One region of the Serratia sp. NCCP-200 genome, then DNA from elsewhere that is predicted to be linked to it. Evidence: predicted binding sites of a transcription regulator. Region 1 holds the regulator's gene; each other region holds the start of a gene.
The links. Region 1 encodes Fur, which represses iron uptake genes when iron is present. Its sites were predicted from a motif close to ATAATAATGAGAACNACTATCAA; they were not measured.
Positions count from the first base shown of each region.

Region 2: a site for Fur is predicted at 3,016-3,038, ahead of sufA (Fe-S cluster assembly scaffold SufA). Genes of this name have one in related genera too.
Region 3: a site for Fur is predicted at 5,548-5,570, ahead of efeU (iron uptake transporter permease EfeU). Genes of this name have one in related genera too.
Region 4: a site for Fur is predicted at 2,753-2,775, ahead of ftnA (non-heme ferritin). Genes of this name have one in related genera too.

Region 1 covers NZ_BAAKUJ010000002.1:460,442-468,642, forward strand. Annotated here, with positions in the region: gene AC6HVW_RS07425 (beta-N-acetylhexosaminidase) at 1-1,067, shown strand, start outside; gene fur (ferric iron uptake transcriptional regulator) at 1,250-1,696, opposite strand; gene fldA (flavodoxin FldA) at 2,022-2,561, opposite strand; gene ybfE (LexA regulated protein) at 2,765-3,052, opposite strand; gene ybfF (esterase) at 3,300-4,082, opposite strand; gene seqA (replication initiation negative regulator SeqA) at 4,323-4,865, shown strand; gene pgm (phosphoglucomutase (alpha-D-glucose-1,6-bisphosphate-dependent)) at 4,943-6,586, shown strand; gene AC6HVW_RS07460 (PadR family transcriptional regulator) at 6,777-7,415, shown strand; gene AC6HVW_RS07465 (DUF3861 domain-containing protein) at 7,415-7,723, shown strand; gene kdpE (two-component system response regulator KdpE) at 7,720-8,201, opposite strand, start outside.
Region 2 covers NZ_BAAKUJ010000003.1:345,842-354,042, reverse strand. Annotated here, with positions in the region: gene sufD (Fe-S cluster assembly protein SufD) at 1-314, opposite strand, end outside; gene sufC (Fe-S cluster assembly ATPase SufC) at 289-1,035, opposite strand; gene sufB (Fe-S cluster assembly protein SufB) at 1,079-2,578, opposite strand; gene sufA (Fe-S cluster assembly scaffold SufA) at 2,593-2,964, opposite strand; gene AC6HVW_RS11770 (hypothetical protein) at 3,440-3,844, shown strand; gene menI (1,4-dihydroxy-2-naphthoyl-CoA hydrolase) at 3,881-4,297, opposite strand; gene ydiJ (D-2-hydroxyglutarate dehydrogenase YdiJ) at 4,294-7,350, opposite strand; gene ydiK (AI-2E family transporter YdiK) at 7,691-8,201, shown strand, end outside.
Region 3 covers NZ_BAAKUJ010000001.1:976,090-984,290, reverse strand. Annotated here, with positions in the region: gene AC6HVW_RS04585 (GNAT family N-acetyltransferase) at 84-557, shown strand; gene phoH (phosphate starvation-inducible protein PhoH) at 735-1,523, opposite strand; gene efeB (iron uptake transporter deferrochelatase/peroxidase subunit) at 2,156-3,451, opposite strand; gene efeO (iron uptake system protein EfeO) at 3,463-4,596, opposite strand; gene efeU (iron uptake transporter permease EfeU) at 4,615-5,460, opposite strand; gene putP (sodium/proline symporter PutP) at 5,699-7,177, opposite strand; gene putA (trifunctional transcriptional regulator/proline dehydrogenase/L-glutamate gamma-semialdehyde dehydrogenase) at 7,733-8,201, shown strand, end outside.
Region 4 covers NZ_BAAKUJ010000001.1:1,064,564-1,072,764, reverse strand. Annotated here, with positions in the region: gene AC6HVW_RS05000 (YebY family protein) at 79-420, opposite strand; gene copD (copper homeostasis membrane protein CopD) at 490-1,371, opposite strand; gene yobA (CopC domain-containing protein YobA) at 1,375-1,758, opposite strand; gene ftnA (non-heme ferritin) at 2,081-2,599, opposite strand; gene AC6HVW_RS04980 (DNA polymerase III subunit theta) at 2,987-3,217, shown strand; gene pip (prolyl aminopeptidase) at 3,730-4,719, opposite strand; gene AC6HVW_RS04970 (TraR/DksA C4-type zinc finger protein) at 4,832-5,269, opposite strand; gene exoX (exodeoxyribonuclease X) at 5,691-6,359, shown strand; gene AC6HVW_RS04960 (S9 family peptidase) at 6,390-8,201, opposite strand, start outside.

The sequences.
Region 1 (8,201 bases):
CCTGGCACTTTGGTGGGGACGAAGCGAAGAACATCCGTCTGGGCGCTGGCTATACCGACGTGAAAAATCCGGAAGCGGGCAAGGGTATCCTCGACCTGAGCAAAGAAGACAAGCCGTGGGCCAAGTCGCAGGTTTGCCAGGCCATCATCAAAGACGGCAAAGTGGAAGATATGGAACACTTGCCGAGCTACTTCGGTCTGGAAGTCAGCCAGTTGGTGAAAGCACACGGCATTGACAGAATGCAGGCGTGGCAGGACGGCCTGAAAGATGCCAAAGACTCGAAGGCCTTCGCGACCAACCATGTGGCGGTGAACTTCTGGGATACCCTGTACTGGGGTGGTTTCGACTCGGCTAACGACTGGGCGAACAAGGGTTATGACGTGGTGATTTCTAACCCGGACTACGTCTATATGGACTTCCCGTATGAAGTCAGCCCGGACGAGCACGGTTACTATTGGGGCACCCGTTTCAGCGACGAGCAGAAGATCTTCAGCTTTGCGCCGAACAACCTGCCGCAGAACGCCGAAACCTCGGTTGACCGTGACGGTAACCACTTCACCGCCAAGAGCGACAAACCATGGCCGGGTGCATATGGTCTTTCCGCCCAGCTGTGGAGCGAAGTGGTGCGTACCGACCAGCAGATGGAATACATGATTTACCCACGTGCCGTGTCGCTTGCAGAACGTGCATGGCACCGTGCCAGCTGGGAGCAGGATTACAAAGCTGGCCGTGAGTACAAAGGCGGCGAAACCCATCAGGTCGATACCAAAACCCTTGATAAGGACTGGCTGCGCTTTGCCAACCTGATTGGCCAACGTGAGCTGGCCAAGATGGATAAAGCGGGCGTGAGCTATCGCCTTCCGGTCCCAGGGGCACGCATCATCGGTGGCAAGTTGGAGGCGAATATTGCTCTGCCGGGCCTGGGAATTGAATATTCCACCGACGGCGGCAAACAGTGGCAGCGTTATGACGACAAAGCTCGCCCAGCGGTGGCGGGTGATGTGCAAATCCGTGCGATTAGCCCGGATGGCAAACGCTTTAGCCGTGCCGAGCCAGTGAAAGCGTAAGTGAGAACTCCGCCCGCCTACGTGTCGGTAGATGGGCGGAGAGAGTGCGAGGTGAGAGCTAACTGCAATTGTGATAATTGAGTGGATATTTTTCCCCGGGCCTGTCCGGGGATTTTTTTATCTGTCATTTAGGCATAAAAAAACCGCCGTGTAGGCGGTTTTCGCGTTCTGGCGGGCCAGGATCAGTTCTTATTGTGCAGCGTTTCGTTCTCGCGGCAATCACCGGTTTCACAGTGGCCGTACAGATACAGGCTGTGGTTGGTGAGCTTGATACCGTGTTGCTTGGCGATATCGCGCTGACGCACTTCGATGGATTCGTCGCTGAACTCGATCACTTTGCCGCAGTCCAGGCAAATCAGGTGATCGTGGTGGTGTTGCTGAGTCAGTTCGAAAACCGACTTGCCACCTTCAAAATTGTGGCGGGTCACAATACCTGCGTCGTCAAACTGGTTCAGCACACGGTATACCGTGGCCAGGCCAATTTCTTCGCCCATATCTATCAGTTTTTTGTACAGATCTTCCGCACTGACGTGATGGCATGCCGGATCCTGCAAGACTTCCAGGATTTTGAGTCGCGGAAGAGTGACTTTTAAGCCAGCCTTCTTCAATGCGGAGTTGTTATCAGTCATGCGGATTCAGTCCTGTTACTATGCTAATCAAGTTGAGGCGTTCTCGCCTATGGCATCGGTTGGCACAAAGCGTTAATTGCGTCTCATTATAGAACCGGTTGCTGCAAATAGAAACCGCCGGTTGTTAACAAACATATCTTTGCACTTTACCAGGGTAACCATGCAAAGCTTTGATGGATGGGATAAACCGATGTCTCAGTCTACCGTGGCGAGGTAGGAAGTTACAAACTTGTAGCTTCTATTGCTCTAATCCGTGATGCCGATAACAGAAGGGCGCGCTATACGGCGCCCCTACCATGTGTTACGTATCCGCCGGGGCAGAGGCTTAGCCGACGATCTCGGCCAGGCTCAGCTCTTCACTGATTTGCTTGACCCAAGCGTCTACACGTTCGTTGGTCAGCTCAGGTTGACGATCTTCGTCAATGGCCAGCCCGACAAAGTGATCATCGTCTGCCAGACCCTTGGAGGCTTCAAAATGGTAGCCTTTGGTTGGCCAGTGGCCGACGATGGCCGCACCGCGTGGTTCAATGATGTCGCGGATGGTGCCCATCGCATCGCAGAAATATTCCGCGTAGTCTTCCTGATCGCCACAGCCAAACAGCGCCACCAGCTTGCCGTTAAAGTCGATGTCTTCCAGCGTCGGGAAGAAATCATCCCAGTCGCACTGGGCTTCACCATAGTACCAGGTTGGGATACCGAGCAGCAGGATATCAAACGCTGCCAGATCTTCTTTGCTGCTTTTGGCGATGTCGTGGATTTCTGCCACGTCGTTGCCGAATTTTTGCTGAAGCGTCTTTTGGATCATCTTGGCAATGTTTTCGGTATTGCCAGTGTCGCTGCCAAAGAAAATGCCTACATGAGCCATAGTAAAGATAACCTTTTAATTCAAATGAATGTGTTGCGTAAACGCGGCCTGAGGCGCTGCCAAGGGCAGGTTTGCTCAGCCGTAAATGCGTATCATGCCAGAAATTTGCCCTGAGGTTTTATCGCGTTTATGCGATGCCTCTGCGGAGGTGGAACCGATCTGGCGTCATCCTTAACGCCGTGCCGCGTTTGCGGCAGCAGAGATCAGTGTTCTGGCTGTTCTTCTGCCAGTTGGGCCAACAGCATTTGTTCGATCAATTCGCTGCGGCTGATATTGCGCTGGTCGGCCAGTTTGTTGAGAGCATCTACCGCGTCTGCGTTGATTTTCAGCTCCACACGCCGTAATCCACGCACTTTGTCCCGTCGTAGCTGATTGCGCTTATTAATTCTAAGCTGTTCATCTCGGGAAAGCGGGTTGGTTTTCGGGCGCCCTGGACGGCGTTCATCTGCGAACAGATCCAGCGTCGTGCGATCCGTTTGTTCTTTTGCCATTGTTGCGCTACTGCAAGGGAGTTTGCATCAAAAAGCGGTTTACGCTTCCAGACGGTTCGATTTACACAATTCGGGCCAATAAACCCTAACCCAAATTCACCCCCAGCCAAGCGCAGCTTCACACCTGGACAGGGTGGCAAAATTATAGCGCGCCATATTACCCCAGCAGATGGAGCGACGACAATGCCTAACTTAGCTACAAACGCGCTAAGCTATTCTCTCTAGCGCGTTTTTTCGCCACTTGAGCTCACGGCTGGTCAATAAAGCGGTGGATTGCCCTTAATACAGCGTCCGGTTTCTCTGCATGGACCCAGTGGCCGGTGCCTGCAACCACATAGGCGCGTGCCTGCGGGAACTGGCGGGCGATGTCATCGCGGTAGCTATCCTGCACGTAAGGCGAGAGGCCGCCACGGATAAACAGCGTCGGGTGCGGCCAGGGTGGAACCTCTTGCCAGCCGATAATGTTCTCATATTGCTCGATCAGCACCGGCAGATTGAACCGCCAACTGCCAGCATGGAAAGATTTCAACAGAAACTGGATCACGCCTTCTTCATCCAGCGTGGCTCGCATGAGCTGCGCAGCCTGCTGACGCTGGGTGATACCCGCATCGGTGACGGCTTGCAGTGCGGTAAAGATCTGGTCATGGCGGCGGGTGGCGTAATCCACCGGGGCGATATCGATCGCCACCAGCCGTTCAATCCGCTCCGGGGCTAGCGCGGTCAATGCCATCGCTGCTTTGCCGCCCATTGAGTGGCCGATCACGATGGCTCGCTCGATTTGCAAATCGTCCAACAGCGTCAACAGATCCTGCGCCATGGCTGGGTAGGTCATCTCCGCTGCGCGCGGTGACAGCCCGTGATTGCGCAGATCGACCTTGATCACCGTATGCTGTTGGTTCAGGTCGCGCGCCAGCACGCCCAGGTTATCCAGATTACCGAACAGACCGTGGATCAGCACGATCGGTAAGCTGGCAGGTGTGGCGGCCTCAGAGGCCAGTAATTGATAATGTAATTTCATGGTGAAGTTCATGACTTGATAACATTTAGTTAGGTTATCATGATTGCAGAGATATTGGTTTGTTCGCAGAATTTTGCCGATATTTCATGGTATGGTGAGGGGTTGGCGGCCAAGGCGGTTGGCTAAAGTCTGCTTTTGCCGTTTGGGAGAACATTGTAGTGTTCGCACCCGCGCTTTTAACCTTATAATCCCATGGCTTGAATGCACCAATTGGCTTCAGGTTCATAAGTAGAAAAAACGTACTGGATAAAGATGAAAACTATTGAAGTCGACGAAGAACTTTACCGCTATATTGCCAGCCACACGCAACATATCGGTGAAAGCGCGTCTGATATTTTACGGCGTATGTTGAAGTTTACCGCAGGCCAGCCTGTGCGCACGGCCCCTGTGGTTGCCAGTGGTCAGGCAGAGCCGTCAGCGGCTGCCGTTGCAGCACAGCGTCCACGCGATCGCGTGCGTGCGGTGCGCGAGCTGCTGCTGTCGGACGAATATGCCGAACAGAGCAAAGCTGTAAATCGTTTTATGCTGGTACTTTCCACCTTGTACACCCTCGATGCGGCGGGCTTTGCCGCGGCAACGGATTCGTTGCATGGCCGTACCCGTACCTATTTTGCTGGCGATCAGCAAACGCTGCTGGCCAACGGAACGCATACCAAGCCCAAGCATGTGCCAGGTACGCCTTACTGGGTGATCACCAATACCAACACCGGCCGCAAACGCAGCATGATCGAACACATCATGCAGGCCATGCAGTTCCCTGCGGAACTGATCGAGAAAGTTTGCGGCACCGTCTAATTTAGCGAACAGCCCGTCACGGTGGCCGTAAGCGACTCATTGCCCGGCCACAGTACTGGCATTTTAGGGAGTAGTCGATGGCTAATGACCCACGTGCCGGGCAACCCGCTCAGCAAAGTGATTTGATCAACGTAGCCCAGCTGACGTCGCAGTATTATGTACTGCAACCAGAGGCCGGTAATGCTGCACACGCGGTGAAATTCGGCACCTCAGGGCATCGCGGCAGCGCGCTTCGTCAGAGCTTTAACGAAGCACATATCCTGGCGATCGCTCAGGCCATTGCCGAAGTGCGTCGTCAACAGGGCACCACTGGCCCTTGCTACGTGGGTAAAGACACCCATGCGCTGTCCGAACCCGCCTTTATTTCCGTGCTGGAAGTGCTGACCGCCAACGGCGTTGACGTGGTGGTGCAGGAAAACAACGGCTTTACGCCAACCCCTGCCGTGTCACACGCCATCTTGTGCTTCAACCGTAAAGGGGGCGCGCAGGCAGACGGCATCGTGATTACGCCTTCGCATAACCCACCTGAAGACGGCGGCATCAAATATAACCCGCCAAACGGTGGCCCAGCCGATACCAACCTGACTTCCGTGATTGAAAAGCGTGCCAACGAACTGCTGAGCCTCAAGCTGCAGGGCGTGCAGCGTCAATCGCTGGATAAAGCCTGGACTGGCGGCCATCTGCATGCGCAGGATCTGGTGCAGCCTTACGTGGCAGGGCTGGTGGACATTGTCGATATGCCAGCCATTCAGCGTGCGGGCCTGAAGCTGGGCGTCGACCCGCTTGGCGGTTCCGGCATTGCCTACTGGCAGCGCATTGCCGAGCACTATAAGCTGGATCTGACGTTGGTGAATGACTCCATCGATCAGACCTTCCGCTTTATGCACCTCGACCATGACGGCATCATCCGCATGGACTGTTCGTCCGAATCGGCAATGGCTGGCCTGCTGGCCCTGCGCGACAAGTTCGATCTGGCGTTTGCCAACGATCCTGATTATGACCGCCACGGTATCGTCACGCCTGCGGGCCTGATGAACCCGAACCACTACCTGGCCGTTGCCATCAATTATCTGTTCCAACATCGCCCGCAATGGGGGGCCAACGTTGCCGTGGGTAAAACGCTGGTTTCCAGCGCGATGATTGACCGCGTTGTGGCCGATCTGGGCCGCAAGCTGGTGGAAGTGCCGGTCGGTTTCAAATGGTTTGTTGACGGTCTGTTCGACGGTAGCTTCGGCTTCGGCGGCGAAGAGAGCGCCGGGGCTTCATTCCTGCGCTTCGACGGCACGCCTTGGTCTACCGATAAAGACGGCATCATCATGTGCCTGCTGGCGGCCGAGATCACCGCGGTCACCGGTGAAAACCCGCAGCATCATTATAACGATCTGGCCAAACGCTTCGGTGCGCCAAGCTACAACCGTATCCAGGCTCCGGCAACCTCCGCACAGAAAGCGGCGTTGTCCAAGCTGTCACCGGAAATGGTCAAGGCCAGCACCCTGGCGGGCGATCCTATTACTGCGCGCCTGACGGCAGCTCCGGGTAACGGCGCTTCCATCGGCGGCCTGAAAGTGATGACCGACAACGGCTGGTTTGCCGCTCGTCCTTCGGGTACCGAAGAGGCTTACAAGATCTACTGCGAAAGCTTCCTGGGTGCCGAGCACCGTGAAAAGATCGAGCATGAAGCGGTCGAGATCGTCAGCGAAGTGTTAGCTTCAGCCAAGTAATCTCTCTTTCGATAATGAAAAGGCGCTGTTTTTACAGCGCTTTTTTTATGCCTGCAATTTAGATATATCTAAATTGCAGGTTACCTCTTGCGCATTTAGATATATCGATCTAGATTAGAGCCATCGACGTATTTTAGATATATCTAAATGCATCGATGCTCATATCATCAATCAAGAGGTAACAACCATGATGTTTAATCGATTTACACATCACCACGACCAGCGGGAAGAGGGGCATTGCCACCACCGCCGTGGAGGCCGTCATCATTTTGCTGGCCGCGGGGAACACGGCCGTGGTGGTGAAGAACATGGCCGGGGCGGGCGCGGGCGTCATCGCCTGTTTGAGCACGGCGATCTGCGTTTGGTGCTGCTGGCGCTGGTAGAGCGTAAACCTAGCCACGGCTACGAACTGATCAAGGCGATCGAAGAGGCTTCTTCCGGCCTGTATGTGCCAAGCCCTGGCGTGATTTACCCAACCCTTACGCTGTTGGAAGAGCAAGACTTCCTGGAACCCGCGGTGGCTGGCAATGGTCGTAAGAGCTACCAAATTACCGAACTTGGCAAGCAGGAGCTGCAAAAGCATCAGGCGGCCATCGAAGTGATTTTTGCTCGCCTGGCTGGCGCTGGGCGTGACCATCGCCATGAGGGCAATCTGGCCGAAGGGATCTCCGAAGTGATGAATCGCCTGCGCTATCTGCTGCGCGGCAACATGATGCGTGCGGATTTGTCTCAGGAGCAGGTCGGGCGTATCAATCAGGCACTGCTGACCGCCGTGGAGGCTATCGAAGCCGAAATGGTATCGCCAAAACAGCCACAGGAGGATAACTGATGCCAGGCCACCGTTTCCGCATTACCGTAGAAGCCCTGACAGACCGTAAAGGCGAACCCGTCGACAAGCCGGAGTTGGTGTTTGAGGTAGAAAATCACGACGATATTCTGGCCATTGTTGAGCGCATTCAAGGGCGAGAGGATCTGAACTTTGGCGCACAGAACAGCGCGGCCTTTGCCGTCGGGCTCAAGCTGTTCTCTGAAGTGATGATAGAAAACCGCAAGCATCCGCTGTTTGAGCCCCTGCGTGACTCGTTTAAAGAATTTATGATCGGTCTGAAGAAAGGGCCCACATCGTCGCAGGATTAAGGCATAAACCGATAGCCGACGCCGGTCTCAGTGAGCAGATGCCTGGGCCGCGCCGGATCGGTTTCCAGCTTTTGCCGCAGATGGCCCATATAAATGCGCAGGTAATGGCTGTGTTCGACGTAATTGGGTCCCCAGACGTGGCTGAGTAGCTGCCGCTGGGTGATCACCTTACCGGAGTTGGCCAGCAACTCGGACAGTAAACGGAATTCTATGGGCGTCAGATGCAGATCTTCACCGTTACGCAAGACGCTACGGTTGATCAGATCGACTGTGATATCGGAGAAGCTGAACAGTGGGCTTTCCTGTTGGCTATTGGCGTGGCGGCGTAGCGCAACCCGCACCCGAGCCAGCAGTTCACCAATGCCGAACGGCTTGCTGAGATAGTCATCGGCACCTGCATCCAGCGCGGCAATCTTGTCCTCTTCGGCATGGCGTGCGGAAAGGACAATCACCGGCACCGCGCTCCATTGGCGCAGAT
Region 2 (8,201 bases), on a different contig from region 1:
AGATCCTCATCGCTCAATTGCGGACATAAGCGCCCATCGACAAACACCAAGCGATACGCATCAATCTTCAACGCTAACTGGTCACGCTGCTCCTCGCTAATCACGTGGTCTACGGGCTCCAGAAACTGCTGCTCCAGCAAACCTTCCAGCGGGGTATATTTCCAGTTTTCCTGCTTGCGAGTCGGCCAGCCTTGGCGCAAAACCTGCTGCCAATGGGCTAACGCATGCGCAGACTGCTCGCCGCCGCGCGCTTCGAACAGGCTGTACATCTGCTGTAGTGCCCGTGAATTACTGTTGGTCGGAAAGCCAGCCATAGCCCTGCTCCTCCAACTGTTTCACCAATGAGAAATCACCAGACTTCACGATGCGCCCCTGGGAAAGCACGTGAACGTAATCCGGTTTGATGTAATCAAGAATGCGCTGATAGTGGGTGACAATAATAAAGGCACGCTTGCCGTCACGCAGCGAATTGACGCCGTTGGCGACGATCTTCAGGGCATCGATATCCAGCCCGGAATCCGTTTCATCCAGAATGCACAGCTCCGGCTCCAGCGCGGCCATTTGCAGAATGTCGTTGCGTTTCTTCTCGCCGCCGGAAAAACCGACGTTGACCGAACGGGTCAACAAATCTGCTGGCATATTCAGCAACTCGATCTTCTGTTCGATAAAGTCGGCGAAGTCGAAGCGATCCAGCGCCTCTTGGCCACGGTAATTACGCACCGCATTCACCGAGGTCTGCAGGAAGAAATGGTTGCTGACGCCGGGGATCTCTACTGGATACTGGAACGCCAGGAATACGCCCTCACCGGCCCGATCCTCAGGAGCCAGCTCCAGCAGATCTTTGCCTTTAAACGTCACTTCCCCTGCGGTGACCTCATACTCTTCCCGGCCAGCCAGCGTGGCGGAAAGCGTGCTTTTGCCGGAGCCGTTGGGCCCCATAATGGCGTGCACTTCGCCCGGTTTGATGTCCAGGCTCAGCCCCTTGAGGATCTCATTACCTTCGGCGCTGACGTGCAAATTCTTGATACTTAACATGCTGTGTCCTCTAATCGCGCTGCTGCGCTATAAATACGGGTGCTTAACCGACGCTGTGTTCCAGGCTGATAGCCAGTAACTTCTGTGCCTCTACGGCAAACTCCAGCGGCAGCTCGGAGAACACGTCCTTGCAGAAACCATTGACGATCATCGAGATGGCATTATCTTCGCTGATGCCCCGTTGCAGGCAGTAGAACAGTTGGTCGTCACCGATTTTCGAGGTGGTAGCCTCATGCTCAAGCTGGGCGCTGTTATTGCGAGTTTCCACATAAGGGAAGGTATGCGCCCCGCTGTTGGGCCCGATCAGCATCGAATCGCACTGGGTAAAGTTACGGGCGTTTTCCGCTCCAGGCAGGATTTTCACCAGCCCACGATAGGTATTTTGGCTGTGTCCGGCGGAGATCCCTTTGGCAATAATGGTCGACTTGGTGTTTTTACCAATGTGGATCATCTTGGTGCCGGTATCCGCCTGTTGGTAGCCGCTGGTCAGCGCCACCGAGAAAAACTCACCGATCGAGTTGTCGCCCTGCAAGATCACGCTTGGGTATTTCCAAGTGATGGCTGAGCCGGTTTCAGACTGTGTCCAGGACATTTTGGACCCTGAGCCTTCACACAGCGCACGCTTGGTGACGAAGTTAAGAATACCGCCTTTGCTTTCGCCGCCGCCGGAGAACCAGTTTTGCACCGTGGAATACTTCACTTCGGCGTCTTTATGCAGGATCACTTCAACCACCGCCGCATGCAGCTGATAGCTGTCGCGTACCGGCGCTGAGCAGCCTTCGATGTAGCTGACATAACTGCCTTCATCGGCAATCAGAATGGTGCGTTCAAACTGGCCGGTTTTCGCGGCGTTAATACGGAAATAGGTGGAAAGCTCCATTGGGCAGCGTACGCCCTTCGGCACGTAAACAAAGGTGCCGTCGGAAGCCACCGCAGCGTTGAGTGCGGCAAAGAAGTTGTCGTTATGCGGCACCACTCGGCCCAGATACTTACGTACCAAGTCTGGATGGTCGTGAATGGCCTCACCGAACGAGCAGAAGATCACCCCGCTCTCCGCCAGCTTTTCACGGTAGGTGGTCGCGACGGAAACCGAGTCGAAAATGGCGTCTACCGCGACTTCGCTACCTTCACGCACCGGTACACCTAGCTGATTAAACGCCAGTTCAACTTCGCTGGTCAGGTAGCCGTTTTCCGAACTGGCACCAGGCTGCTGCTCCGCCCCAGGCTGAGAACCGCAGGAGTCATCACAGCTGCCGCAGGACGGCGCTGAATAGTAGCTGTAATCCTGATAGTTCAGCTTGTCATAGTTGGCTTTCAGCCAGTGTGGCTCTTCCATTTGCAGCCAGGCACGGTAAGCCTCCAGGCGGAATTCCAGCATCCACTCGGGTTCGTTACGCTTGGCCGAGATGGCGCGTACCACCTCTTCGTTGATACCTTTGGCCAACTCATCGGTGGCCAGTTGGGTAAAGAATCCTTCCTTGTAGCGACCTTCGCTGACCCAAGCCGGTACATCTTTCGCTGTTTCTACGTTGCTTCGTGTCATGTTGATTGCATCGCTTAAACGCCAAAGCTCTCACCGCACCCGCAGGCGTTCTGAGCTTTAGGGTTATTAAATTTGAACATCTGATTCAGCCCTTCCCGAACAAAATCTACCGTGGTGCCATCGATAAACGGCATCGCTTTGAGCGGCACGAACAGCTTGGCCCCGTCGCGTTCGAACAACAGATCGTCGCTGGCCGGTTCGCGGGTCAAATCCAGTACGTAGGCAAAGCCCGCACAGCCAGATTGTTTGACGCCGAGTTGCAGCCCTTTCACCTGAGCATCCTGCTGCATGAGTCTGATTATCTGCTTCACCGCGCTGTCGCTCAGCGAAATGCCTTGCCAGACGTTGTCTGCCAAGGAAAAAGTACCAACATCTTCCGTATGCATATGGCCTACCTCACATTCGTGTTTTACTACAGCCGATCTGGCTTACCGCCCATGTTAGTGATAATGATTATCACTTCAACCGTTTGTTTTGCGGGGGTATTTACCAAACGCCCGGATTTACGCTCGGCAACACGATAAATCGATGGCGCATCCAGGCAAAATAGACACGGGGATAATTTTTATCCCTCTGAATTCATTGCAATTCATCATATCTCGTACGGCTTATCCCGCTGCCCCGACAAGGTTATAGCGCCGGATAAGTCGTCTGTTTTAAACATTCATAGAAAATACCTATTTCTGCATTTTGTCTGTCTGAAAAATGCCTTTCCCTGCTTTAAGTCTAGTCGCTCGCGTGTTTTTAGCCCGTGGCGGTCAAAAGACCCACAACAGAAAAAAAACTGAGGGGAGCATTGATCATCGCCACAGCTGCAAATATGATAATGATTATCATTAAGCTTTAATTGGGCGTGGACCTATGGCTATCTCGATGAATGCGTGGCTGCTGGGCAAAATTGATGAATACAAGTTCAACATCCGTGATGCCACGGTGGATTTCTATATGGCGGAAGCGGCGCTACAGCGGCCGGAATGCAACATCAATCATCTGAAGCGTTACAACGGTGTCAGCCTTGGCATGGCGAATTTATGCCTGGAAAATGGCGATGACGAGAGTTATCTGCATGCGCTGAGCAAACTGCATAACCGGCTGATCGTCGAGATCAACAACCCACAGCGCTGTCAGCTGTTCCGCGTGCAGTGCTATCATTTTGCCCGGCATACGCTAACGCTGATTTGCCAGAAATATTCGATGGAAGGCGGCTGGGACAAGGCTACCGCTTTTCAGAAGGATTTTGTGAAACGGGTACCGTTCCAACTGTAACGTTTGCCCCGCAGGCGATAACCTGCGGGGTAGGTATTACTCCAATACTGCCGTGGTCAGCCGCGAGGTACAGCACAGGCGATCGCGATCGTCGAAGATCTCGATCTGCCAGACCTGATTGCGGCGGCCAGCGTGTAACGCACGACAAACCCCGCGCACCTGCCCTTTAAATACCGCGCGCAGGTGGTTGGCGTTAATCTCTAACCCCACCACCTTTTGTTCCCCTTCGGTGCACAGATACCCTGCCATTGAGCCCATCGACTCGGCCAGCACCACCGAAGCCCCACCGTGTAACAGGCCAAACGGCTGGGTAGTGCGGTGATCGACGGGCATCACCGCCTCTAAATAGTCATCTTCCAAGCGGGTAAACTGAATGCCCACATGGGCCACCATGCATCCTTCACCGCTTTGGTTGAGTTGTTCCAGCGTTGTTTCACGTTTCCACAGCTTCACGCAATCATCTCCAGAAGTGCCTGTAATGGATGCCGCACGCCATTGCCTTCAATGCGTTTTACCTGGCTGCGGCAAGAATAACCGGTCGCCAGACAGCGTTGCCTTGGCAAACGCTGTAGCGCCTGATGCCATGATAGCTCATAAATCCCCAGGGAATTTTGCAGATTCTTGGCTTCGTGACCGTAAGTGCCCGCCATGCCACAGCAACCCACGCTGACGTTTTCCAACTTGGCGCCAAAACGGGCAAAGATGGCAGCCCACTGCTGGGTACTCGCCGGTAATGCAGTAGTTTCGGTACAGTGGCCAAACAGATACCAGGCTTCCCCGGTGGCAGGCTGTTCCGCTCGTTCTGCCAGCAACTGTTGCAACCACTCATGAACCAGTTGCACCTGGAAATTACCCCGCTCGGCCCCGAGAATTTCTTGATACTCGTCGCGATAACACAGCACCAACGCCGGATCGACACCCACCATCGGCATCCCCAGTTTGGCTACCCGGTTAAGAAAGTCCGCTGTCTTGCGCGCCGTTTTGGCAAAGCGCGTCAGGAACCCTTTGATATGCTGTGCCTTGCCGTTCGGTGAGAAAGGCAACAGCACCGGCTTGTAGCCCAGCTTTTCCACCAGCCGTACAAAGTCTGCCACAACCTGGGCATCGTAATAACTGGTAAACGGATCCTGCACCACCAGCACATGCTGTTCGCGCTGGCTTTCGCTCAATGCTTCCAACTGTTCAAGCGTCATGCTGAACGCGCTATGGCCCGACAGTTGTTGGCGTAACGTTGGGCTGGATAGCAATGGTAAATCCACCATACCGATGCTGCTGCGGCTCAGTTCGCGCACCCATGGCTGCTTGAAGAAGAAGTTGAACACCTTTGGCGCTTTGGCCATCAACGGGGTATAGCTCTCGACGCCAGCGACCACGTAGTCACGCATCGGGCGCAGATAGCGGGTGTGGTAAAGCTGCAGGAAGCGCGAACGGAAGCCCGGCACGTCGATCTTGATCGGGCACTGGGTCGAACAGGCTTTACAGGCCAGGCAGCCAGACATCGCTTCTTTGACTTCATGGGAGAAGTCATATTCGCCCTTGCCTGCATGCCAGCTATTACGGGTTTTCTCAACCAGAGTGCGGAAGCTGAGGCGCTGCTGCGGCAACTGCTTTTCCAGTGCGACGGGGTCCACGCCCTGCTCTGCCAATAACCGTAACCATTCGCGCACCAGGGCCGCACGGCCTTTCGGCGAGTGGATCCGATTCGCGGTGATCTTCATCGATGGGCACATCGGGCTGTGGACATCAAAGTTGAAACACAGTCCGTTGCCGTTACACTCCATCGCGCCACGGAACGAGGTGCGGACATCGATGGGGATGCGGCGATCCAACGTGCCACGTTTCACCGCATCGACTTTCATCATCACGGCATCTACGCCCAGCGGCGGGCAGATTTTCCCCGGATTGAGGCGATTGAGCGGGTCAAACGCGGCCTTGATGCGGCGCAGTTCTTCATAGAGCTCCTCGCCGAAGAACGCCGGGCTATACTCCGCCCGGAAGCCCTTCCCGTGTTCTCCCCACAACAGGCCGCCATACTTGGCGGTTAACGCCACCACCTGGTCAGATATTTGCTTCATCAGCACTTCTTGCTGGGGATCGCACATATCTAAGGCCGGGCGCACATGCAGCACACCAGCATCAACGTGGCCGAACATACCGTAGCTCAGGTTATGGCTATCCAACAGTTGGCGGAACTCGGTGATATAGTCAGCCAGGTGCTGCGGCGGCACGCAGGTATCTTCAGCAAACGGGATGGGCTTGGCCTGCCCTTTGGCGTTACCCAGCAACCCAACCGCCTTTTTGCGCATATTGTAGATGCGCTCAATGCCGGTCAAATCGCCGCAAATCTGATAACCGATCACACCAGCCTGTTGCTCGGAGATCAGATCGTCCAGACGCTCGCACAGCGCTTCCATCTGGCCGTCGATCAGTTCCTTATCATCACCGGCAAACTCAACGATGTTCAACCCGAGCATCTCTTTATCGGGCACGTTGGTGATCAGTTCGCTGACCGAGTGCCAGACGATGTCTTCGCGGGCCAGATTCAGCACCTTGGAGTCGATGGTTTCCACCGACAGCGCCTTGGCTTCCACCATAAAGGGCGCATTGCGCAGGGCCGAATCGAAAGAGTCATATTTGACGTTTACCAGCCGCCGCACCTTCGGCAGCGGTGTGATATCCAGCCGCGCTTCGCTGATAAAGGCCAAGGTCCCTTCGGCACCGGTAAGAATGCGGGTCAGATCGAAGGTTTGCAGATCGTCGCTCAGCACGTGGCGCAGATCGTAGCCGGTGAGGAAGCGGTTAAGCTTGGGGAATTTTTCCAGGATCAGTGCGCGTTGCTCGCGGCAACGGTTCAGCACGGTGTGGTAGATCCGCCCCTCTGGCGTATCTTCCTGGGCAATCGTTTCCGCCAGCGGCGTCGGCATGGCGCGAGTGTCGATCATTTCGCCCCCCAGCAACACCGCCCTGAGCCCCAGCACGTGGTCTGAAGTTTTGCCGTATACCAGCGAGCCCTGGCCAGACGCGTCGGTATTGATCATGCCGCCCAGGGTCGCGCGGTTGCTGGTGGAAAGCTCCGGCGAGAAGAAATAGCCGAACGGCCGCAGATACTGGTTAAGCTGGTCTTTAATCACCCCGGCTTCTACCCGCACCCAACCCTGCTCGACGTTGATGTCCAGAATGCGGTTCATGTAGCGCGACATATCAACCACAATGCCGGTGTTAAGTGCCTGCCCATTGGTGCCGGTGCCGCCACCGCGCGGGCTGAAGGTGAGCGCCTTGAAGCGCTCCTCGTCGGCCAGCCGGGCGATAAGCGCCACATCGGCGGTTGAGCGAGGAAACACCACCGCATCGGGCAACAGTTGATAAATGCTGTTGTCCGTCGCCATCGTCAGCCGATCGGCATAGCTAGTGGCGGTATCGCCGTTGAATCCGCTCTGTTTTAACGCGGCCAAAAAGTCCAGCACCCGTTGAACGAGGCCGGATGCCTGAGAAATTTGTGGGATCATTCGCTTGTTTGACTCTGTCTGCTCTTAATTGCTTAATCGGGCCCGGAACTGGCCCTCCCCTGTCTTTTATTATCACGATAACCGCAAGGGCCGTTTCCCGCCCCTGCATCATCGCTATCTACCTCATAATGGCGGGTGTTTTGCCGCTTGTACATCCTGAATTTGGCATTATTTGGCGGGGAAAATGATAGCGCAGCCGATGGCTACGCTTTAAATAGTGAAAGGTGGTACCGAAAATGACGTTCCACGGCAAAATGTGCTACTGACTGTGAAAGTTGCCAAAAATGCTCCATGATAAAAGGGTACCAAGGAATTAACTCACTAGGATGAAAACGCATTCATGACACAACCGCAACGCCGCTACGATTTACCGACGATAATTTTTGGTGTGCTGTTTATCGCCATTATGATCGTCGCCAGTTTTTGGGTGATTCAACCCTTTATTCTGGGATTTGCCTGGGCATCGATGGTGGTGATCGCCACCTGGCCGGTATTGATTAAACTGCAGAGCCTACTTTGGGGCCGCCGGTCGCTGGCAGTGGTGGCGATGACTATCCTGCTGCTCTTGCTGTTTGTGCTGCCTATTGCCCTGCTGATCAGCAGCGTGGTGGATAACAGCGCGCCAATCGTAGCCTGGGTGAACTCGCCGGGCCAGCTCCACGTTCCACAGCTGGAGTGGCTGCGCTCCATTCCGGTGATTGGGCACAAAGTCTATAACAGCTATCATCTGTTGGTGAACACCGGTGGTAACGCTCTGGTGGCCAAAATTCAACCTTACTTCGGCCAGACCGCCACCTGGTTTGTCACCCAGGCAGCACATATTGGCCGTTTCCTGATCCACTGCTCGCTAA
Region 3 (8,201 bases), on a different contig from region 1:
TGAAGCAGCTTTATTGGTATCATCCCATACACTGTTGGCCACCAGTACACCATGGTTTCTACCACATATACAAAGAGTTAGTAATGGATATTGTGTTTAAACGCCTTAGCGATATCGATCGAAGCGAAATCATTGCCCTAAACTCCAACCCATTGGTTTTACGCCAAATGCCCTTAGGTGACTCAAACTTCGACGATACTGAATGTCTCGAATGGGTAAAAAGCAAAGAATCTCAATGGGATGAATACGGATATGGGCCATGGGCTTTTACAGTAAACGGCAAGTTTGTCGGCTGGGGAGGCTTGCAATACGAAAACGGAGATGCTGACTTGGCCTTAGTGCTCCACCCTGACCATTGGGGACTCGGAAAAAAAATCTATGACAAAATTTTAGCTCATGCTTTCAATGAGATGGGACTCAATTCAATCACCATCCTGCTGCCCCCAACACGGTTGAAAATTAAAGCAATATTTCGGCTGGGATTTCAGTTTGATGGTGACATTGAATATGACGGCGTTCATTTTATTCGCTATCGATTACACGCCCCTCAACGGTAACCCCTACATTATGGCAAACAATACGCCAGCTTATACTTGGCCTTTATCTGTGCGTTTCACCGTCCCCCAGAAGACTCAGTCAAATATAAATTTCGTTTCATGAGCCACCTACGGATTACGAGATGTCTACGCATTAAAAAGGCCACCGAAGTGGCCTTTTGTAAGCTATCAGACAAATTAATCGTAAGCATTAAGCGTGCGTTGGCACAAGGCAGAGCGCACACAGTCCTGTTTGTCGAAACGAATGATGCCGACCATCTCGTCCTCTTCGAAGCGCTCCAGCGCGTCGCTAAGGCCGGATTTCACACCGCGTGGCAAATCGCACTGGGTAATATCGCCGTTCACGATCACCGTGACGTTCTCACCCAGGCGGGTCAAAAACATCTTCATCTGGCTGGCCGTCACGTTCTGGGCCTCGTCCAGGATGACTACCGCATTTTCGAAGGTACGCCCGCGCATATAGGCGAAAGGCGCGATCTCTACCTTGCCAATTTCCGGGCGCAGGCAGTATTGCAAGAACGACGATCCTAAACGGCGTAGCAGAATGTCATACACCGGCCGGAAATAAGGGGCGAACTTCTCAGAGATATCCCCCGGCAAAAAGCCGAGATCTTCATCCGCCTGCAGAACCGGACGAGTGACGATAATCCGATCCACCTCTTTATGTATCAGGGCTTCAGCTGCCTTGGCTGCACTGATGAAGGTTTTACCGCAACCGGCCTCACCAGTGGCAAATATCAACAGCTTGTTTTCTATGGCTGATAAGTAATGACCTTGAGCTTCGGTTCTAGCCTCGATGGTAGAAGTATCCCGGCTGTCACGAGCCATGCCGATAGATTCCACACCACCCATTTGTACCAGCGAGGTCACGCTTTCTTCTTCACGCTGGCGATGACTACGAGCGTCACGACGAATGACGCGTTTGGCTTCACGACGTGCTTTGATCACTGCTTTCTGTCTTCCCATAGTGGCACCTTACAGTTTGTTTCACCTACCGCAGGGCAGCAAACACCGAGCGATTATGTTACACACGTATTAGGTTGTGGCCCCCTTTAAAGCCATAGAATGACGTAAACACCTAGCCGCCAAAAGGCGCGGCTCTTTTTCACAGAACAACGAGGTTGGTACAAAACAGGAGTGTGTGTCAGCCGGATTAATACGAAAGGAAAGCCAAGAGTCGGTCAGAAATTGAGAGTCGTAGAGAGAGCCCTCGTTACAACGAGAAATCAGGGAAGGTATGTTATTTGTTGTTTGTAGCCCAACCAAGGACTTTACCATTAGCGATCCCCGCAGTGATATTTACAGCACTAAGCTGTGCACCGTGTGAAAACTACCGCCAGATGATTACAGTATAATGACATTCAACCGCGCCGCGTTGCTAAAATGTAAAAAAATTTAATATTTTTTGTTTTAACCCGCTGCAACACCACTATATCAAAGCGAAAACGACTTGGCATTAAATTATTTTATTGTTAAATATCAATATATTGGTATTAATCCCGGCGAATGACATTTAGGTTTCCGGATTAAAAATTGAGCACATAAAAAAGCGCAGCCTTTGCGCTGCGCTTCTCTGTTATGCTGAAAAACTTAGCTGTTCAAGCCTGCAGCAAGCCGCTGGCCAAATAATCGCCACTCGTCTTGACGCCCGGTAGCACAAAGAAATAGCCGCCACCGATAGGTTTAACGTATTCCTCCAGCGCTTCACCGTTCAAGCGTTTCTGCACCGTCAGGAAACCCTGCTCCAAGTCAGCCTGGTAACAGACAAACAGCAGGCCCATCTCCAGTTGCCCCGAATTGGAAACGCCCAACGAATAACTGTAGCCACGGCGCAGCATCAGGCTGCTCTGGGTTTGCGGTGTGCGCGGGTTGGCCAGCCGAATATGGGCATCCATGCGGATCAGCTTACCTTCCGGGTCTTTGGCATAGTCCGGTTCGTCATGCTCGTGCTTCATCCCCAACGGCGCACCGCTGTGTTTTTCACGGCCAAAGATGGTTTGCTGCTCCTGCAACGGCGTCCGATCCCAAAATTCAACGTGGAAACGAATAATACGCGCAGCCTGATAGCTACCGCCAACGGCCCAGGCAGGTTCCCCCGCCTTATTACCGACCCACACCACCTGATCCATCAACGGCTTATCGCTGGTTTTTGGGTTGGCGGTACCATCTTTGAAGCCCAGCAGGTTAATCGGCGTCTCTTTGCCCCGGCTGCGGGCCGAGTGAGCCGAGATAAAACCTTCCCGCTTCCAGCGCACGCTGAGCAAGTCTGGCGAATGCTTGATGATATCGCGCAGCGCGTGGATCACCGTTTCATTGGTATTGGCACAGATTTGCAGCAGCAGGTCACCATGACACAGGGCAGCATCGAGTGAGTCGTTGGGGAAACGCGTCATGGTTTGCAGGTGCAGCGGTTTCTGCGCCTGTAAGCCAAAGCGCTCATCAAACAGCGAGGTGCCAACGGAAACGGTGATGGTCAGGTTATCGGGGTAGATCTCTGGCCCCATAATGCCCGAATCCAACGGTGGCAGCTTGGGATCGACCTCCGGTGCCTTACCGCCGCTGGTGAGGAACGCGATACGGCTGGTCAACAGACGAAATAGCCGTTCAAGATCCTGTTTGTTGGTCGCCAACACGTCGAAAGCCACCAGCATCATGGCCGCTTGCTGCGGCGTCAAAATACCGGCTTGGTGCTGGCCGTAGAACGGTTGTTTTTGCCAGCGTTCGTCCTGCGAGGTAGCCAGTGGCTCTTCTGCTGCCCGCGCCAGGGATGGCCCCGCCAACGCCAGAGCACCGCCCATCATGCCCAACCCCTGCAACAACCGCCTACGCGAAGGCGAAGCGGCCTGCTCATCTTGAGGAAACGGCCCGTTATGCGGGCCGGGCTTGTTGTTCATCATGCTCAGCCTTAATCCAGACCCAGCACGCCACGCAGCTGTGACAGGTCTTCTGCCAGCGTAGTGATCGGCCCTTTCATCGCATTGCGATCCGCGGTAGTCAGCTTCTCGTAAGACTCGTAACCCTCTGCGGTCTTGTATTTAGCCAGGATGGTGTCGACGGTTTTAAAGTTGGCGTCGATCTTGGCCAGCAGTGGCTGGTTGGCCTTTTCCAATAGCGGACGCAACAGGTTCACAATCTTCTGGGCGCCATCGACGTTGGCCTGGAAATCCCACAGGTCGGTACGGCTGTAGCGATCCTCTTCACCGCTGATCTTGCTGGCTGCCACTTCTTCAATCAGGCCAGCAGCGCCGCCCACCACTTTACTTGGCGGGAAGGTCAGTTCACCGATGCGTTTTTGCAATTCCAGCGTGTCTTTGTACAGACCATCGGCATACTCATTCATGCCCTTGGTGGTGTTGTCGGCAAACAGCGCTTTCTCCAGACGGTGGAAGCCAGTGAATTTCGGATCTTCGGCTTTTTTCTCATAGTCGTCTTCACGGGCGTCGATGCTGCCGTCCAGATCGGAGAACAGCTCGGCAATCGGTTCGATACGCTCGTAGTGCTGACGGGTTGGCGCATAAAGCTTGCGGGCCTGGGCCACATCACCGGCTTTGATCGCATCGGTGAACAGCTTGGTTTGCTTGACCAGCCCTTCAACTTCCTTGGTGACATAGACTTTATATTCGGCAATCGGGCCAACCAGATCCATCACATTCGGTTTGCCATCAGCTACCGCTCCCGCAGCCGTGACGACAAGCTTGCCTTTCGGGTTGCTCAGCAGCCCACAAGTCATATCGTATTCACCCGGCTCGAGGTTTGCCGTCATTTTCTGGGTGAAACCTGGCGCGATATTTTCACGCTCTTCCACCACCATTACGCCTTTGAGGATTTCCCACTCCAGGTTCTTCTGGCTGGTGTTATGCACCACAAACTGGGTTTTACCGGCGGGCAGGGTCAACTGCATCGGCTCACACTGTTTGTCGTTAACGGTCACCTTAATCTGAGGGATATCCGCCGCCAGCGCGTTGAGGCTCAGCGCGAAAGCAGGAACGGCCAGTAATGCGGCATGCAATGCCTTGCGGCGAAATAACGGAGTAGACATACGGAATTCCCTAGTAAATTAGTGATGTGTCTTGCGTTGCGCCGGGATCGCAGAGGACTCCGTACGCTGCGGCAGGAAAAAGAAAATCAGAGCAGGGATCAGATACAGGAAATAGACCGCCACTTCGCTGACCGATGGCGCTTCCTGATAGCCGAACATTCCCTCTAACAGGGTGCCCAGCAGTGAATGCGTGGATAGCTGGTTGCTGAGGTCGAACGCGATGTCCTGGAAGTGGTTCCACAATCCAGCCTCGTGGAAGGCACGGATCGCCCCGGCGGCCAGGCCCGCAGCCACGAACAGAATAAACAGACTGGTCCATTTGAAAAATTTAGCCAAGTGCAGTTTGATGCCGCCCCAATAGATCAGCATGCCCACCACGATGGCGCACGCCAGTCCGAGCATCGCACCGATTGGCGCGGCAATGCCCACATCCTGCTGAAACGCAGCCAACAGAAAGAACACCGACTCCAGCCCCTCACGGGCAACGGCAAAAAACACCATCGCCACCAACGCCCACCCTTGCCTTTTACTCGAGTTGAGGGCGTTATCGATCGCCCCTTCAAGATGCACCTTCACCGAGCGGGAAACCTTGCGCATCCAAAACACCATATAGGTCAGGATGCACACCGCCACCACCGCTACCAGCCCTTCGAACAGCTCTTGCTGTTTTTGCGGAAACTCGCCGGTGGTTTCATTGATGAAGATACCTAGCGCCAGGCACAGAGCAACGGCGACGATTACCCCAATCCATACCACACCAAGCCATTGACCGCGTTGAGTCCGCTTCAGATAGCTGGCGATCAAACTGACGATCAGCGCAGCCTCCAGCCCCTCACGGAACATGATAAGGAAAGGAACAAACATAGAATATTAACCCCTGAAAAGGCGTTTGTAGTCAGCCGCTGGCGCTGAGTAACCAGGCTGCGGCAATGTAAAGAAAAGTAAACCAGAACGATAGTGATTATCATTCTACTGAAAAGAAAAACAAGAGGCGGAAGTGTGATTTTTATTAATCAAATGTCGCTAGTTGTTACAGCTTGATGAGAGTCGTGAGGAGAAAAGCCGATCTCTCCCCGATTGCCGGGGAGAGATTAAGGCGGATTTAGACCGTTTTGAACTCGGCCTCTGCCAGATCAAAACGTTTGGTGATAGTTGCCGAAGGCTGGCGACCCATCAGGCTAACCACCACGATGGCGATACAGCCAAACACAAAGCCTGGAATGATTTCATACAGATCCAGCCAGGCGTACTGCTTCCAGACGATCACGGTGATCGCCCCCACCAGCATACCGGCCAGTGCGCCGTTACGGGTCATACGCGACCACATCACCGAGATCAGCACCACCGGGCCAAATGCGGCACCAAAACCGGCCCAGGCATAGCTGACCAGACCCAGCACGCGGTTCTCCGGGTTAGCCGCCAAGGCAATCGCCACCAGCGCTACCACCAGCACCATCGCACGCCCTACCCACACCAGCTCACGCTGGCTGGCCCCTTTGCGCAAGAAGGCTTTGTACAGGTCTTCGGTGATCGCACTCGAACAAACCAGCAGCTGACAGCTCAAGGTGCTCATTACCGCCGCCAGAATGGCCGACAGCAGGATCCCGGCAATCCATGGGTTAAACAGCAACATGGCCAGTTCGATAAACACCCGCTCGCCGTTTTGCGTCACATTGCCTGCTTGATCCGGGTTATTGGCAAAGTAAGCAATGCCGAAGAAGCCAACCGCAATGGTCCCCGCCAGGCAGAGGATCATCCAGGTCATACTGATGCGGCGAGCGCTACGGATGGTGCGGTGGGAGTCCGCCGCCATAAAGCGCGCCAGAATATGCGGCTGCCCAAAGTAGCCCAGACCCCAGCCCAGCAACGACAGGATCGCTACCAGATTCAGCCCTTTCATCATATCCAGATTGGCCGGGTTTTTAGCCGCGATCACCAACATCGAACTGTCGATGCCGCCCACGGCGATAATCACAATCACCGGCGTAAGGATCAGCGCAAAAATCATCAGGCTGGCCTGCACGGTATCGGTCCAACTGACCGCCAGGAACCCGCCGATAAAAGTATACAGGATGGTGGCGGCTGCCCCGGCCCACAGCGCGGTGGCGTAGGTCATGCCGAAGGTGCTTTCAAACAGGCGCGCACCGGCCACAATGCCGGAAGCACAATAGATGGTGAAGAACACCAGGATCACGATGGCGGAAATCACCCGCAGCAGTTTGCTGTTATCTTCAAAACGGCTGGTGAAATAATCCGGCAGCGTCAAGGCGTTGTTGTTGGCTTCGGTATGCACACGCAACCGCCCTGCCACCAACTTCCAGTTCAGGTAGGCACCAATGGTCAGCCCGATGGCGATCCAGCTCTCCGAAATACCAGAAAGGAAAATCGCGCCCGGTAAGCCCATCAGCAGCCAGCCGCTCATGTCGGATGCCCCGGCAGAGAGCGCGGTTACCACGCTGCCCAAGCTGCGGCCACCCAGAATGTAGTCGTCAAAGTTGTTAGTGGCACGATAGGCCAGCAGGCCGATCACCACCATCCCAAGGATGTAGACCACGAAGGTCACCAGCATAGGTGTGTTCATTATCTTAACTCTCCATTTTTATTCCCTTCTCCCTTTCAAGCCGCCGTATGTTAGCAGCCTATTGAAAGTTATCGGGTATTTTTATGTCAGTAATTTCACCCGCCAGGCGCCGGAACGGGGCGCATTGCGATGGTGGCGGGCGAACAGCGTTTATACCCATCATGGTCTGAACGCTGGCTATCCTAGATGAGGCAATCAACAACCAACAAGACATTTAACAAAAAAGTCACACGAAACTCACGCCAGGTCACATTTATTCGCTGCCAGGGTTGCACTCGTCATAGCCGAAATGAGTTGCACCTCTTACTTAACCCTGATTAATACAGGGGAATAGGCCCCACCCAGCACAGTTCCCCCACTTATCAACCCGTCATCCGTAGCGCTCAAGATGTTAAAAGATCGATTGGAGTCACACTTCGCCACTGGCTACATTTAACAAGGTTGCACAAAGTTGCAACATGCAGGATATTGTCGGCATCAATAACCTCATTACACTATGGATCGCCCCTAATCTGGCAGGTTGGGAGGAGTTCCAAACACAGGAGCTGGATTGGCATGGGCACTACCACAATGGGCGTGAAGCTCGATGAAGCAACCCGCGATCGCATCAAAAGCGCGGCACAACGAATTGACCGCACACCACACTGGTTAATCAAGCAGGCTATTTTCAATTATCTTGAACGTCTGGAGAGTGGTTCCGATCTGCCAGAAATCCCGACGCCGGCCGCTGCCGGCCAGGCAGAAGCGGATGACGTCACGCCACTGGTTCCTGAAGAGTCTCATCAACCCTTCCTTGAATTTGCCGAACAGATCCTGCCGCAATCCGTCACTCGCGCAGCTATTACCGCTGCCTACCGCCGCCCGGAAACTGAAGCTGTGCCGATGCTGCTGGAACAGGCGCGTTTACCCGCCGATCTGGCACAGGCCACCCATAAACTGGCCTATGGCATTGCCGAAAAACTGCGTAACCAGAAGAGTGCCAACGGCCGTGCCGGTATGGTGCAAGGGTTGCTGCAGGAGTTCT
Region 4 (8,201 bases), on a different contig from region 1:
TAGTTACAAACAGAAATTAATTACGTACATCTCGTCACCACCCGTAAACTTTTGCATAAGTATCGGGTGGTTAGCTGATTAGTCAGCACACAGTTTTTCTGCTCTTTCGCGGAAAGGTTGCACATTCATTTTATGACCTGGGTTGTTGGCATCATCCAACAGGATCACATCCAGCGATTGGGCACGCTGCTGCCCCGCTTTCACCTGTGCTTCTGCGGCTTCATTGAGCGGATACTGCATCAGGGTGCTGTTGTTGAGCACGAACAAGGCGGCCCCTTTGCGGCATTGCAGCGTGACCTCCTCTTTGGTGAACGCCCACTGTTTGCCGTACTCCAGCTTAGTGACGTTAACCAGCTTATCTGCCGCCAGCGCGCTCGACGCCGTTGCCAACAGCGCAATACCAAGAATTACAGATTTCATGTTTTTGGCCTTAAGTTGCGATTTAAATCGATTTTCCCGCAGTTTGGGGGCATCCGGCAAGGCGCAATGTCATACCGGTGCATAGGTTGCAAATAAACTCACCAACAGCAGCACCGCAGCGCCCAACGTCACCTCAAGCCAACAGGCGATCACCAACCCGCGCTGTGCCAGATTGGGGGAGGTGCGCATTGCGGGGACGATAACGTAACGGTTTGCCAATGCCACCATCACCATCAATGCCACCAGCCCGGCTTTAACTAACAACAAGCGTTGATAGGCGGAATCGAGATCGACTGGCCAGCGGCCAAGGATGATCAGGCTGTTGATTATGCCCGTGACGATCACCAGCACCACGGCAACATGGCCCCAGCGGGAGAAACGGATCAAGGTGGCGACCGCATCGCTACGCCATTGCGGTTGTGGCAAGTAGCGCAGGCAAAGCAACAACGGTAATAGGCTGCCGAACCAGTAACCTGCCGCTAATAGGTGCAAAGCGTGGTTAACTCGGTGTGCTATTCCCAATATGCCCGCATGCATCGCCGCATGGCCGATAAACGCCATGTTGACCAGTAGCAGTGCCGAGCACAGCGCTAGCGCTTGCCCCCGCTTTGCCGCAGGCAACAGCAAGGCTAACAAGGCCAGCAGGGAAAACCCCAGATGCCAGCACCAGGCCTCACCAAAAGTGGTGCCCAACACCGCCCACCAAATGCTCAATTGCCAGGTATCCGCCCAGCCATCGCCCATCAAGCCGGCCTGAATAGCCAGCATCAGCAAAGCGGTTAATGCGGAGATCCAGGTCGAGGCGAGCAGCAGCGGGCGCAAATCGCGGGTGATTATCGGGGAAAGGCGCTGTGGCGACAGGACGGCGGTGAACAGGCTGACGCCAAACATCAGCATCACCGCCGTAAAGTGCACAAAGCGACACAGCACAAACAGGGTCGCCAGAGTCATAGCTTAGTTAACGGTAAAGCTGTACTGACCTTTGGTTTTATGACCGTCAACGGAAACCACGTGCCAGCTGACCTGGTATTTCCCCGCAGCCAGTTCACTTTCAATCGGTACGTTAATCTGGGTGTTGTTGCTTGGATCCAGATCCAGCTTGCCGGTTTTAACCACGGCGTTATCTGGGCCGGTCACTTTCACACCGCTGAAGTTAGGCTCAATGCCTTCGGAGAAATTCAGCGTCAGCACTTTTGGCGCAGAGCTGACGGTGGCATCTGCCGCCGGAGTCTGTACTTTCAGGTGGGCATGCGCCAACGCCTGCTGAGAAGACAAGCCGACAAACAGTACAAAAATGGTGGAAAGCAGGCGATAGGATGAACGAATTTTAGCGATCACGGAGGAGTCCTTTATCAATTATGTAGGTGATAAGGGCCAAGACCGGTTACGCGGAGCGATGTTTCCGCAGCCTCAACCCACCACTGTGATTGCGCCACGGGTAAACAGCAGAAGGAGTGGGTAACTCACTGTTATAACTCTCTACCTCCCGGTAGCGTATCGCGTTAAATCATAACGACGGTGAATCGGCAAGTCGAGCACATCACTGATATTTTGCGATCTGGCAGCACGTATCGCTATCACTGACCGATAAACGCAGGGCAAAAAAAACCGCGTACGGGGAAAAGTACGCGGTTTTCAGATTGATGACAAAAGCGGGTTATCAGGCCTGGCCGTTACCGCTTACTGCCTCAGCACCCATTCTCTTCAGATCTTTATCAATGAAGAACAGTGCCTTGCCGCTGCTGCCTACCAGCGCCAACTTGTCCAGCACGGATTTGAACAGCTTCTCTTCTTCGTGCTGTTCGGCAACGTACCATTGCAGGAAGTTGAAGGTTGAGTAGTCTTGTGTGGTCATAGCCACGTGCGCCAGTTCATTGATTTGACGAGTGATCAGTTGCTCATGCTCGTAAGTCTGCTGGAAAACGTCCGCCAGTGATTCAAACTCTACCGGTGGTGCAGAAATGCTGCCGATCAGCGGCAAAGCCCCGGTATCACTGAGGTAGTCGAACAGACGCTGCATGTGCTGCATCTCTTCGCGTGAATGTTCTTTAAGGAATGCGGCGGCACCTTCGAAGCCTTTATCGCTGCACCAGGCGCTCATTTGCAAATACAAATTGGCGGAATAGAATTCCAGATTCAGTTGCTCATTCAGTTTCGTGGTCATTGCTTGCGTTAGCATGAGGATCCCTATTATTTTTGCAGGTCATAAATTTAATTGACCACATTATGCCTTGATTAATACAAAATAAAAACACTTGATTTACATTCATTTATTTAAAAGTTAATTTAGCCATAAATTCAATGCGTTATAAAAAACTCAATTTAACATTAAATTATTATGATAATCATTTTCATCTTTATATTTGCAGGAAGACGAATCATTCTTATTTAACAAAATAAAACAACGTCATTAGGCTTAAACATTATATCACCCTGCTTTTTGTAATGACTCTATACTCAGAGTCTGAAGATGACAGGGATAGGTTGGCTTGAGAAGCTTGCCAAGCGCGGCACGGTAGATTACCTTCTGCGCTGAGTTGCCGTTACACACTAGAAGGAGGATCCCATGGGTTACAATCTGGCAGAACTTTCCAAAGACGAGATGGACAAGGTGAACGTTGATCTGGCCGCGTCTGGAGTGGCATTCAAGGAACGCTACAATATGCCGGTGATCCCTGAGATGGTGGAGCGTGAGCAGCCAAAGCATCTGCAAGACTACTTCCGCGAGCGAGTGATGCACTATCGCGTCGAATCACACAAATTCTCTCGCCTGCCTTACGAACCTAAAATGAAGTAATGACCCCTCACCCTAACCCTCTCCCACAGGGAGAGGGAACCGATCGAGTGTGTTTAAAATTTCTCGCGACTCACCTTGGATCAGGAGGCGATCGATTTTGCTAAAGTTACCGATTTACCTCCAAATGGGGAACCGATCGAGTGTGTTTGAAATTTCTCGCGACTCACCTTGGATGAGGAGATGACCGATTTTGCTAGAGTTACCGATTTACCTCCAAATGGGGGACCGATCGAGTGTGTTTGAAATTTCTCGCGACTCACCTTGGATGAGGAGATGACCGATTTTGCTAGAATTACCGATTTACCTCCAAATGGGGAACCGATCGAGTGTGTTTAAAATTTCTTGCGACTCACCTTGGATCAGGAGGCGATCGATTTTGCTAAAGTTACCGATTTACCTCCAATAACGTCTCCCTCTCCCAGTGGGAAAGGGTTGTGCAAAACGGTCGGTAGCCAGCAGAGGAGGCGACCGATTTTGCTAAAGTTACCAATTTGCCTCCAAATGAGCAGGGACTAACAGCTCCCTCTCCCTGTGGGAGAGGGTTGGGGTGAGGGGCCAGCGAAACGGTCGGTAGCCAGCATCAACTGGTGCAAAATACCCGGTTCATCCGTGGAGTGCCCTGCCCCTTCGACAATATGCAGTTCAGCCTCTGGCCAGGCCTTGGCCAGATCCCAGGCGTTTTGTACCTGACAGGCCATATCGTAACGACCATGGACAATCACCGCCGGAATATGACGGATCAGCGGGACGTTGCTCAACAGCTGGTCATCACTGTCGAGAAAGCCCTGATGGCTAAAGTAGTGGTTCTCAATACGGGCAAAGGCCAGCGCGAAATCATCTTCGCCAAAGGAGGCGGAAGCACCGCTTGGCAACAGCGTTACCGTTTCTCCTTCCCACACGCTCCACAGTTTGGCAGCCTCAAGCTGCACTTGCAGATCCGGTGAAGTCAGACGTTGACGGTAGGCAGTAATCACGTCCTTGCGCTCTTCCTCCGAAAGGATAGACAACACCCGCTCCCATTTATCCGGAAAGAAGCGGGAAGCGCCGTCTTGATAATACCAACTCAGCTCCTGCTTACGCAGCGTGAAGATCCCCCGCAGCACCATCTCGCTGACGCGTTGCGGATGCGTCTGTGCATAGGCCAGCGCCAGCGTGGAACCCCAGGAGCCACCAAAGACCAGCCACTGGTCCACTCCGGCCATGACACGCAGTCTTTCGAGATCGTCGACCAGGTGCCAGGTAGTGTTATTGTCCAGGCTGGCATGTGGTTTGGAACGACCACAGCCGCGTTGATCGAACAGTAAAACCTTATAGCGCTGCGGGTCGAACAGCTGGCGATGATAAGGTGCGCTACCACCGCCAGGCCCGCCGTGGATAAAGACCGCAGGCTTACCGTTTGGATTGCCGCTCAGCTCCCAGTAGATCCGGTGCCCATCTCCAGTATCCAGCCAACCGCTGTCATAGGCGGATAATGGCGGGTACAAACCTCGTAATTGTTCCATGGCGCGTACGTCTCTCTGTGAGTGATACCTTCATCAAAGCCGAAGCCGCTCATCAGGTCAACGGTAAAACGCTAAAACCTCCACCTATACCAACATGTTAGTGCGCGTTTGCTTAAAATGAAGTCGACTTGCTTTTACGCATATGGGGTTCGCGCATTTCTTGTGCGGTTTTGGCTTCAATACTCAGCTCCGCCGTCGGGCGCAATAACAGACGTGGCAGGCCAATAGGCTCACCCGTTTCAAGGCAATAACCGAAATCACCGGTTTCCAGGCGCTGCAGGGCGGCGGCCATCTTGGGTAACAGGCGGGTTTCCCGATCCAATTGGCGGAACAGCAGGCGCAGATCTTCTTCGCGCGCGGCTTTATCCGCTTCGTCACCGCTTATATCGCCGCTGTCGATATCACGTTTCAGCACGTCGATGTGCTGCCAGAGTTTTTGTTGCTCGTCCAATAGGCGTTGGCGGAAAAACGCCCGCTGCTCCGTATTCATGTAATCAGATTCTGGCATCGCCAGCAGTTGTTGCTCGCTTAATAATGTCATGACTGTCATGGCACACTCCGTGTACATAAGTTTGTTACATTATAACATTTTTAACACATAAAGGTTAATAATAAATAATCATTGGATAAACAAGGCGTTGACGTTTCCATACCCTTTGCTGCTTGCATATGATGGCCGCGAGGGAGTTAATGGTCCAGCAAGCCACCCAACCATAGGTTAACCAAGAGGCCATCATGAGTAAGGGAATGGACAGCAAGAAAAATGCGAAGAAGAAGCCGTTGAAAACCCCAGCCGAGAAAAAAGCGGAGAAACGTTCCAAAAAAGGACAGGCGTCTACATCTGGTGAGTAAATCAGTTTCTGACCGTAGTTAAACCCGCCGAGGCGGGTTTTTTGTTGCCTGCGAAAAGACAGGTTGGCATCGCAACCCCATATCGTTAAGCTAGGCAGTAGACTTTAGCTGGGAACATCATGATGTTACGTGTAATCGATACTGAAACCTGTGGGCTAGACGGCGGCGTAGTGGAAGTCGCTTCCGTTGACGTGATCGACGGGCAAATCACTAATCCGATGAGCGACCTGATCAGCCCAGACCGGCCTATCGGCCTGGACGCCATGGCCATTCACCACATCACCGAGCAGATGGTTGAGGGCAAGCCGCGTATCGCCGTCGCCATTGGGCGTTACCAGGGCAGCCAATATTATGTTGCGCACAACGCCGCCTTTGATCGTGCCATGCTGCCGGAAATGAACGGTGCCTGGATTTGTACCCTCAAGCTGGCACGTACGCTGTACCCAGACATTAAATATGGTAATCAATACCTGCGCTATGCGCTGAATCTGGATGTACAACTGCCGCAGGATACCGCGCTTTATCCACACCGCGCACTGTACGACTGCTACGTCACCGCCGCACTGCTGCAACGCATTGTGCAGGACTCCGGTTGGACGCCAGAACAGATGCTGGAAATCACCGAGCAGCCGGTATTGTTGAAAAAATTCAAGTTCGGCAAATATCGTGGGCAATCTATTGAGCAGGTGGCGCTGGACGATCCTGGCTATCTGCGTTGGATGCTGAAATCCATCGACGATCTCAGCCCGGATATGAAACACACGTTGAAATACTATCTGTTGGGTTAATCAGGCGGGCAGTCTCCTGCCCGCGATGATTTATTCCGCCAGCGCCAGAATAAACGCATATTCCAGCGCAATATCTTCGTAAGCCTTAAAGCGCCCAGACTTACCGCCGTGGCCAGCATCCATATCGGTATACAGCAGCAGTTGGCGATCGTCAGTTTTCAACTCACGCAGTTTCGCTACCCACTTGGCAGGCTCCCAGTATTGCACCTGCGAATCATGCAGCCCGGTGGTGACCAGCATATGCGGATAATCCTGCGCTTTCACCTGGTCGTAAGGGCTGTACTGCAAGATGTAATCGTAATACGCCTTGTCGTTTGGGTTGCCCCACTCGTCATATTCACCGGTGGTGAGCGGGATGGACTCATCCAGCATGGTGGTGACCACGTCCACAAACGGTACCTGAGCCACTACGCCATTGAACAGCTCAGGAGCCTGGTTGACTACCGCGCCCATCAGCAAGCCACCGGCACTGCCGCCCATTGCAAACACCCGGTCAGTATCGCCATAGCCCTGCTCTACCAATGCCTTGGTGACGTCGATAAAGTCGTTAAAGGTATTTTGTTTGTTGAACAGCTTGCCGTCTTCATACCAGAGTTGCCCGAGCTCGGCACCGCCGCGAATATGCGCCAGCGCGAAGACAAAACCACGATCCAGCAGGCTGAGGCGGCTGGCACTGAATGCCGGATCCATGCTGCTGCCATAGGAGCCGTAGGCATAGACCATCAGCGGGTTCGCCCCATGTGCGAAACGGTCAGCACGGTAAACCAAAGATACTGGCACCTCGACGCCGTCACGAGCTTTCACCCACACGCGCTCGCTACGATAATCTTCCGCCGTGAAGTTTTTCACTTCCTGCTGCTTGAGCAACTCCCGCTCGCCGCTGTCCAGATTCAACTCATAGAGCGTAGTTGGCGTGGTCATGGAGGAATAGCCGTAACGCAGCAGCTCGGTTTCCGGGTCTGGATTGTAGGCCAGCCAGGTGACATAAGTCGGATCGTCAAAAGCGATGCGCTTGTCTTCACCGCTCTGCCAGTGGATTTGGCGCAGTTGGGTCAGCCCGGCGATGCGCTCCTCCACCACCAGCCAGTCACGGAACAGGTTGAACCCTTCGAGCATGACATCGGTGCGCGGGGCAATCAGTTCCTGCCATTGGCTTTCCTCAGCCTGCTCGCTCTGATACAGGCCAAAGTTCTTGCCGTTTCTGTTAGAACGAATGTAGAAATGCTCACGGTAGTGATCGATGGCATATTCGTGATCTTTACGGCGCGGCGCAAACATCTGCGGCTTACTGTCTGCACTGTTCGCATCCAGCAGCAGGATCTCCGAAGTGGTGGTGCTGCTGAGGTGGATCAGAATAAAGCGCTCGGAGGTGGTTTTTTCCAGGCTGACGTAGAAAGTGTCATCCTGTTCCTCGTAGATCAGCACGTCCTGCTGCGGATCGCTACCCACCACGTGGCGATAGACCTGATACGGCAACAATGTCTTGGCGTGTTTACGCACGTAGTAGACAGTGGCGGAGTCATTCGCCCACTCGAAGTTACCAGAGGTGTTTTCCAGCACCTCATCGGCCCAGCTATCGTCGCCTAGGTCCTTGAAACGGATATCGTATTGGCGGCGTGACAGGAAGTCCTCCGCCACGGCCAGGCGCTGGTTGTCCGGACTGACGTCCAACCCGCCCAGCGTATAGAATTCGTGCCCTTCCGCACGCTGGTTGCCATCGAGCAAGGTATCCCAAAGCTCGGTAGCCGCTGCAGGCTGGCGCACATACAGCGCATATTCATTACCCGGCTCATAGCGGGTCTGATAGCGGAAACCACGCCTGACGTAAGGCACGGAATGTTC